2 regions of the Oryzomonas sagensis genome follow, and region 2 is predicted to be linked to the other one. Evidence: riboswitches for the same ligand, from Rfam matches in the RefSeq annotation. Region 2 holds a riboswitch; the other holds the start of a gene.
The links. Region 2 has a riboswitch for thiamine pyrophosphate ahead of thiD (bifunctional hydroxymethylpyrimidine kinase/phosphomethylpyrimidine kinase). Riboswitches for the same ligand answer to the same signal wherever they lie in the genome.
Positions count from the first base shown of each region.

Region 1: another riboswitch for thiamine pyrophosphate. It lies ahead of thiS (sulfur carrier protein ThiS); the one in region 2 lies ahead of thiD (bifunctional hydroxymethylpyrimidine kinase/phosphomethylpyrimidine kinase).

Region 1 covers NZ_VZRA01000001.1:1,030,048-1,033,429, reverse strand. The annotation lists partial or broken gene thiE (thiamine phosphate synthase) at 1-215, opposite strand, end outside; gene F6V30_RS04665 (thiazole synthase) at 394-1,173, opposite strand; gene thiS (sulfur carrier protein ThiS) at 1,262-1,462, opposite strand; TPP riboswitch at 1,508-1,607, opposite strand; gene F6V30_RS04655 (PilZ domain-containing protein) at 1,775-2,101, shown strand; gene F6V30_RS04650 (AAA family ATPase) at 2,168-3,259, shown strand; gene F6V30_RS04645 (flagellar FlbD family protein) at 3,373-3,382, shown strand, end outside.
Region 2 covers NZ_VZRA01000002.1:127,703-131,084, reverse strand. The annotation lists gene selD (selenide, water dikinase SelD) at 1-87, opposite strand, end outside; gene alr (alanine racemase) at 160-1,299, opposite strand; TPP riboswitch at 1,693-1,799, shown strand; gene thiD (bifunctional hydroxymethylpyrimidine kinase/phosphomethylpyrimidine kinase) at 1,872-3,347, shown strand; gene thiC (phosphomethylpyrimidine synthase ThiC) at 3,381-3,382, shown strand, end outside.

The DNA.
Region 1 (3,382 bases), on a different contig from region 2:
CGGCTGTTGATGAAGAGCAGGGCTCCGAACTCCCGGGTCAGTACCCGAAGCGCCCGGGCAAGTTCCACGTACTCGCCGTCCGGCAGGTCCTTGTCCCGCAGTTGCACGGCGCGCACCCCGCCGGCCAGGGCGGCGCGCACCACGTCCAAAAGCGGCCGGCCGGCGGTCTGGGTGCGGTCGGTAATCAGATAGAGTGAGAAATCGACGGGTTTCATAGGGACATGGTGAACATACGTAACAAGAAGCCGTGAAGATGATTGTTGAAAAACTCCGGTTGTTCAAAAATAGTCAGATCGTCGCACCCGCAGAGAGCCATGAGGAGGCGTAGCAGCGCTACGCCGCACGAAAGGGCTTTCGAGGACGAAGGCCTGATGGCTGTTTTTCAACAACCTATCAGACTATCATGCCGTCCAGGGGGCTGGAGGCGTTCGCATAAAGCTTGCGGGGAATCCGGCCGGCCTTGTAGGAAAGCCGTCCCGCCTCCACGGCCAACTTCATGGCGCGGGCCATGGCAATGGGGTCCCGGGCTCCGGCAATGGCGGTGTTCATAAGCACGCCGGCGCAGCCCAACTCCATGGCGACGGCCGCATCGGAGGCCGAGCCGACCCCGGCGTCCACGATCACCGGGATCTTGACCGACTCCAGGATGATCCTGATGTTATAGGGGTTGCGGATCCCCAGGCCGCTGCCGATGGGAGCCCCCAGCGGCATGACCGCGGCGCAGCCGATATCCTCCAGCTTCCGGCACATGATCACGTCGTCGCTGGTGTAGGGGAGCACGGTGAAGCCCTCCTTGACCAGGATCCGGGCGGCCTTGAGCAACTCCTCGTTATCCGGGAACAGGGTCTTCTCGTCCCCCAGCACTTCGAGCTTGACGAAATCCGACATGCCCGCCTCGCGGGCCAGGCGGCAGGTGCGCACGGCGTCGTCAGCCGTGTAGCAGCCGGCGGTATTGGGGAGCAGGGTGTATTTCCGGGGGTCGATATAATCCAGGAGCGATTCCTTGCTCCGGTCCAGGTTGACCCGCCGTACCGCCACGGTAATAATCTCGGCCCCCGAGGCCTCCAGGGCCTCGGCAGTCTGTTGAAAACTGGCGTATTTGCCGGTGCCTACCATCAGGCGGGAGGTAAACTCGCGGCCGGCGATCGTCCATGTATCCTTTTGGGTTGTCATAGCAGCATGTCTCCTTGTGCAGCAACGTGTTGACTTCAGGCGCAGGGGGCTGGCGCGCAATTTGCCCCACCGCCTCCCTGCCCGTTTTTCATCCTCCGCCCACGAAGTGGACGATCTCTATCCTGTCCCCCTCCGACAGCCCACGGCTGTCGTAGGCCGCCTTGGGAACGATAGCCAGATTGACCTCCACCGCCACCCGTTCGCGCGGGAGTTGCAGATGTTCCAGAAGCCCGGCGACCGTACACCCCGCGGCGATGTCTGTCGTCTCGCCGTTCAGTACAATATTCATGTCTGTGCCCCCAAAACGCAAAAAGCCGCGGAAGCGGCTTGGAACATCTGAATGTTTGCGCTTCCCTACGCCGGCATTACCCGGATCAGGTACTAAGGGTCGCGACGCAGCGCCGCTCTCAGTCGAAACTCCCCCAGCGTTTACATTAACCTAGTGTATTGACGCGACGCTGTCAATCGAATTTATACCGGCACAGGGGCGAAAATAAAAAACTGAACCCCGCGTTTTTTCAATTCTTCTCCCCCATCCGCTATTTTGTGCTATAGTCTTGGCGTTTTCGTTACAGAATAAGCTCTTTAGTTTGAGGCCATAATGACCGAAAAGAGGATTATACGGCGGCTCAAAAAGCGTTTAACGATCCGTTTCGGCATCGACGGCGCCAACCGTGTGGCATTCAGCGAGGATATATCGGCAACCGGCATGTTCATCAAAAGCGCCAATGTCTGCCCGCCCAACAGCAGAATCAGGATCGAATTTACTGTCGATGACCAGCTGGTTCAGGTTGATGCCCGGGTCATGTGGGCAAAGAAAGTGCCGCAAAACCTCTTCCACCTGGTCAAGAAAAGCGGCATGGGGGTGCGTTTTTTACATTTTCAGGCCGGCGAAGAGCACTTCCTCCGGTTTCTTGAAACGGCATAACCACGGTTGGCGGCAGACGATGGACTCTCGACGGTTTCATGGCCTTGGGAAGGATGGCAGAGTATGGTGTGCAAAAAGATATTCATAGCCGCCACCGGGCAGCATTGCGGCAAAACCACCATCAGCCTGTCGCTCATGCATCTGGCCCGCAAAAAATATGAGCGGGTCGGCTTCATCAAGCCGATCGGCCCCAAGTGCATCGAGTACCACGGCCTGACCATGGACATGGATGCGGCCATGGTGGCCAGCGTTTACGGGCTGGATGAGGACGCGCACCTCATGTCGCCCATGACCCTCACGCCCGGTTCGACCAGAAAATTCCTGGACGGCAAGATTGCCCCGGAAACGCCCCGCATGCTTATCACCGGCGCGATTCGCGAGCTTGAGCAGAAATACGATTTTCTGATCATCGAGGGGGCGGGCCACGGTGGCGTCGGATCGGTGGTCGGGGCGAACAACGCCCAGGTGGCGACCATGGCGGGCGCACCGGTGCTCATGGTTACCAACGGCGGCATCGGCAATGTGGTAGACGCCGTGGAGTTGAACCTGGCACTCTACGAGCGGGAAAAAGCCGACGTTCGCGTTGTCATGGTCAACAAGCTGCTGCCGGAAAAGCGCGAACGCTCCCTTGCCTATCTGAAAAAGGCCTTTGGCGGAAGCGACCTGCTGGTGACGAGCGCCTTCGATTACAGCCCGGTCCTGGCCCATCCGACCTTGCAACATGTGGCCCAGATGCTCGGCCTGCCGCTCAAGGGGAACCCCGCAGAGAAAAGCCGCATCTGCCATAATATCCAGTTGGGAGCGGCATCGTCGCAGCGGGTCATCGACCATCTTGAGGAGTCCACGCTGCTTATCGTGACCAGTTCGAGGGATGAGTTGATTGTCACCGCCTCTTCGCTGCACCATATACCGGATTTCAAAAAGCGCCTGACCGGCCTGGTCATCAGCGGGCACGCCCCCATGTCGCTCATCACCCAGCAGATTCTCGACGACAGCAAAATCCCCTATATCCGCGTCGAGGAGACCTCTTCGGAGGTTTTTTACCGCCTCAGGGAGCATGTCTCGAAGATCGGCCCGGATGACCTGGAAAAGATCGAACTGATCAACTCCACCTCTGAAAGCTACATCGACTTTGCGGCTATCGATGCATTGTTGTAATGCACATTGTTGTGATGAACGATAATATGCCGCTTTTAATTTCAGGCAAAAACTTCTTGACCTGACACGGTTTTTGATATTTATAGACAAACATTCATATTTCCGGTGGTATTATGATCCCAT
Region 2 (3,382 bases):
AAGCCCGTCCAGGGCTTTCGCCAGGCCCGCAGGGCCCAGTTTCGCGGCTCAACCGGCGGCTTTTACCAGCTGCGTCAGTTTGATCATAACTTTCCTTTGTTTGTGCTATCGGTCCTATGGGGCCTATAAGTCTTATAGGACCTATGGGTCCCAGCTAAATCATTTCAGGTAAATCCTGGGCACCCGTTTGCTGATGCCGCAGAAGATCTCGTAAGGGATGGTACCGGCCAGGGTGGCCAACTCCTCGGCGTGGATGCAGTTCCCCGCCCCGTCCGTCCCCATCAGCACCACCTCGTCCCCCACGGCCACGCCGGGGATATGGGTCACATCCAGCATGATCCAGTCCATGCAGACCGTCCCGGCCACCCGCGCCCGTTGGCCCCGGATCAACGCCTCCCCCCGGTTGGTGAGGGTGCGGGGGTAACCGTCGGCATACCCCACCGGCACGCTGGCGATCAGGGTCCGCTCGGCGGCGGTGAAGCGGCGGGCATAGCTGATGGTGGTGCCCGGCTCCACCCATTTCAGCATGGCGATGCTGCTTTTCAGGCGCATGACCGGCTTGAGGTCCAGCTTCCCTTGAAAATCGGGCGAAGGGATGGCGCCGTAGAGCACGATGCCGGGACGGACCAGGTTGCAGCCGGCGTTGTCCCGGAGCAGGGCCGCAGCGCTGTTGGCGATGTGGATATAGCGCGGGGAGAAGCCGGCCTTGCGGGCCTCGGCGACCACCCAGGAGAACCGCTCGGCCTGGATGCGGGTGAAATGCTGGCCCGATTCGTCCAGTTCATCGGCGCTGGCGAAGTGGGAGACGATCCCCTCCAGGGTGATGTTGGGCAGCTTCTTCAATTCGCTCAGGAACGCGGGGGCCTCGGCGTAGGTGATGCCCAGGCGCCCCATGCCGGTGTCGATCTTGAGATGGACCTGGGCCTTGCGAAAGAGCTTGCCGGCGGCTAGGTTAAGTGCCTGGGCCTGCTCTAGGGTGAAGAGGGCGGTGGAGATGTTGTAGCCGATGCATTTGCGCTCCTGGCCCGGATACACCCCGCCCAACAGCAGGATCGGCTTGTCGATGCCGCTCTTGCGCAGTTGAATGCCCTCGGCCAGGAAGGCGACGCCGAAGGCGTTCACCCCCAGCGCCTCCAGTTCGCGACTGATGTCCATGAAGCCGTGGCCGTAAGCGTCGGCCTTGACCACCGCCAGCATCTCGGTCCGGCGGGGAATGGAAGCGCGGATAAGCTCAAAATTATGGCGCAGTGCGTCGAGATCGATCTCGGCGAATGTGGGACGGCTGTCGTACACGACCATGACACTCCTTGGTTTTCGGAATCAAAGGCAAGACAATGTCTTTAGAAGGGGTTATTACCACGTCCGGCCCTGGCTGTAAAGCGAAAGGGGGCCGCCGTTTCCGGGGCCGTGCCGGCTACCGGCGCTGTCGCTGTCGTTACAAGCCGGACGGGCACGGCAGATCATAAAAACAAATATAACTTGATTTAAAATTTTCCAGGTATATCTTACGGTTACATAGATGACTGTACATCCAAGAGCACCGTCACGCTGACCGGCAAGGTGAAGGTCACCATCGATGCCCTAACGTAGGGAAACGAAATCGTTTCCGATAGCCGCCACACCGCCTCCAGCCTGCCGCTGCTGTCATTGGGATTGACAGGAACGGTTAAATCCAGTACCGTAGACACAATTACAAGGCCCTGGGGGAGTTCGCAAGAGCTGAGATGATTCCTTTTGGAATCAGACCCTTTGAACCTGATCCGGTTAATTCCGGCGTAGGAAAGCGGCTTGCACGACTGTTCATCTTATCCATGAACCCGGCCGCCTGTATCACAACAGTGCGGCTTTTTTATTACCACGAGGGATATGCCATGGACGACTGCAGCAAACGGTTTCGTCTCGTCATCAACAATACGGCGCAGGTATTTCCGCCGGTTGGGGGCGTGTATCTGATCACCGACCAGGATGACAATCTGGTGGAACGGGTGCGGATCGCCCTGCGTGGCGGTGTGGCGGTGCTGCAGTACCGCGCCAAGGAGAAAAGCCACGAGACCCGCCTGGAGGAGGGGCGCGAGCTGAAGCAGCTCTGCAAGCGCTTCGGGGTGACCTTCATCGTCAATGACGACATTCGGCTGGCCAGGGAACTGGATGCGGACGGCGTCCACCTGGGCCAGGACGACGGCGGCATTGCCGAGGCACGGGAGCTGCTCGGCCCGGGCAAGATCGTCGGCAAATCGACCCATAACCTGGACGAGGCCCTCCAGGCCGAACAGGAGGGGGCCGATTATATCGGTTTCGGTGCCATGTACCCGACCGACAGCAAGGTCATCACCCACATGCCGGGCACCAGCGGCCTGTGCGCCATCCGCGACCGCATCAAGCTCCCGGTGGTGGCCATCGGCGGCATCACCACCAGCAACGCCTGCCGGGTGATCGACGCCGGCGCCGACGCCGTGGCGGTGATCTCGTCGGTCCTGTCCAGTCCCCGTCCCGACATCGCCGCCGCCGAGCTGAAACTGCTCTTCAACCGCACCTGCCCCTACCCGCGCGGCTCGGTCCTGACCGTGGCCGGCAGCGACTCGGGGGGCGGAGCCGGCATCCAGGCCGACATCAAGACCATTACCCTGCTGGGGAGCTACGCCGCCAGCGCCCTGACCGCCCTGACCGCCCAGAATACCAGGGAGGTTTCGGCCATCCACGGCCTCCCCCCTTCCTTTGTGGTGGATCAGATCACGACCGTGCTGGCCGATATCCCGGTGGACGTCATCAAGACCGGCATGCTGCACACCTCGGCCATCGTCTCGGCCTTGGCCGAACTGCTGGCGGAGCGCACCGGGTATATCCCGCTGGTCATCGACCCGGTCATGGTATCCAAGGGGGGCACGACCCTGCTGGATCGGGACTCGCTCCGCATCCTGCTGGAACAGTTGCTGCCCCAGGCCTACCTGCTGACCCCCAACATCCCCGAGGCCGAGCGCCTGCTGGGGAGAGCGATCCGCTGCGAGGCGGATATGGAACAGGCCGCCCGCGACCTGCACGCCCTGGGCCCGGCCAACGTTCTGCTCAAGGGGGGACATCTGGCCGGCCGTCAATCCATGGATATCCTCTTCGACGGCTACGAATGCCGGGAATATGCGGCGGAACGGGTCTTCACCAGCAACACCCACGGCACCGGCTGCACCTACGCCTCGGCCATCGCCGCCTTCCTCGCCCAAGGGGAGCCGCTCAGAAGCGCCGTGGAAAAGGCCAAGGAGTTCATCTCCGCCGCCATCCGCCTGGCCCACCCCCTGGGCAAGGGGCATAGCCCGGTGAATCATTTTGCCGCCGCCCGGCAAAGCGACCGCTGACCCATACCATCAATCCTTTATACGGAGCACGCAAT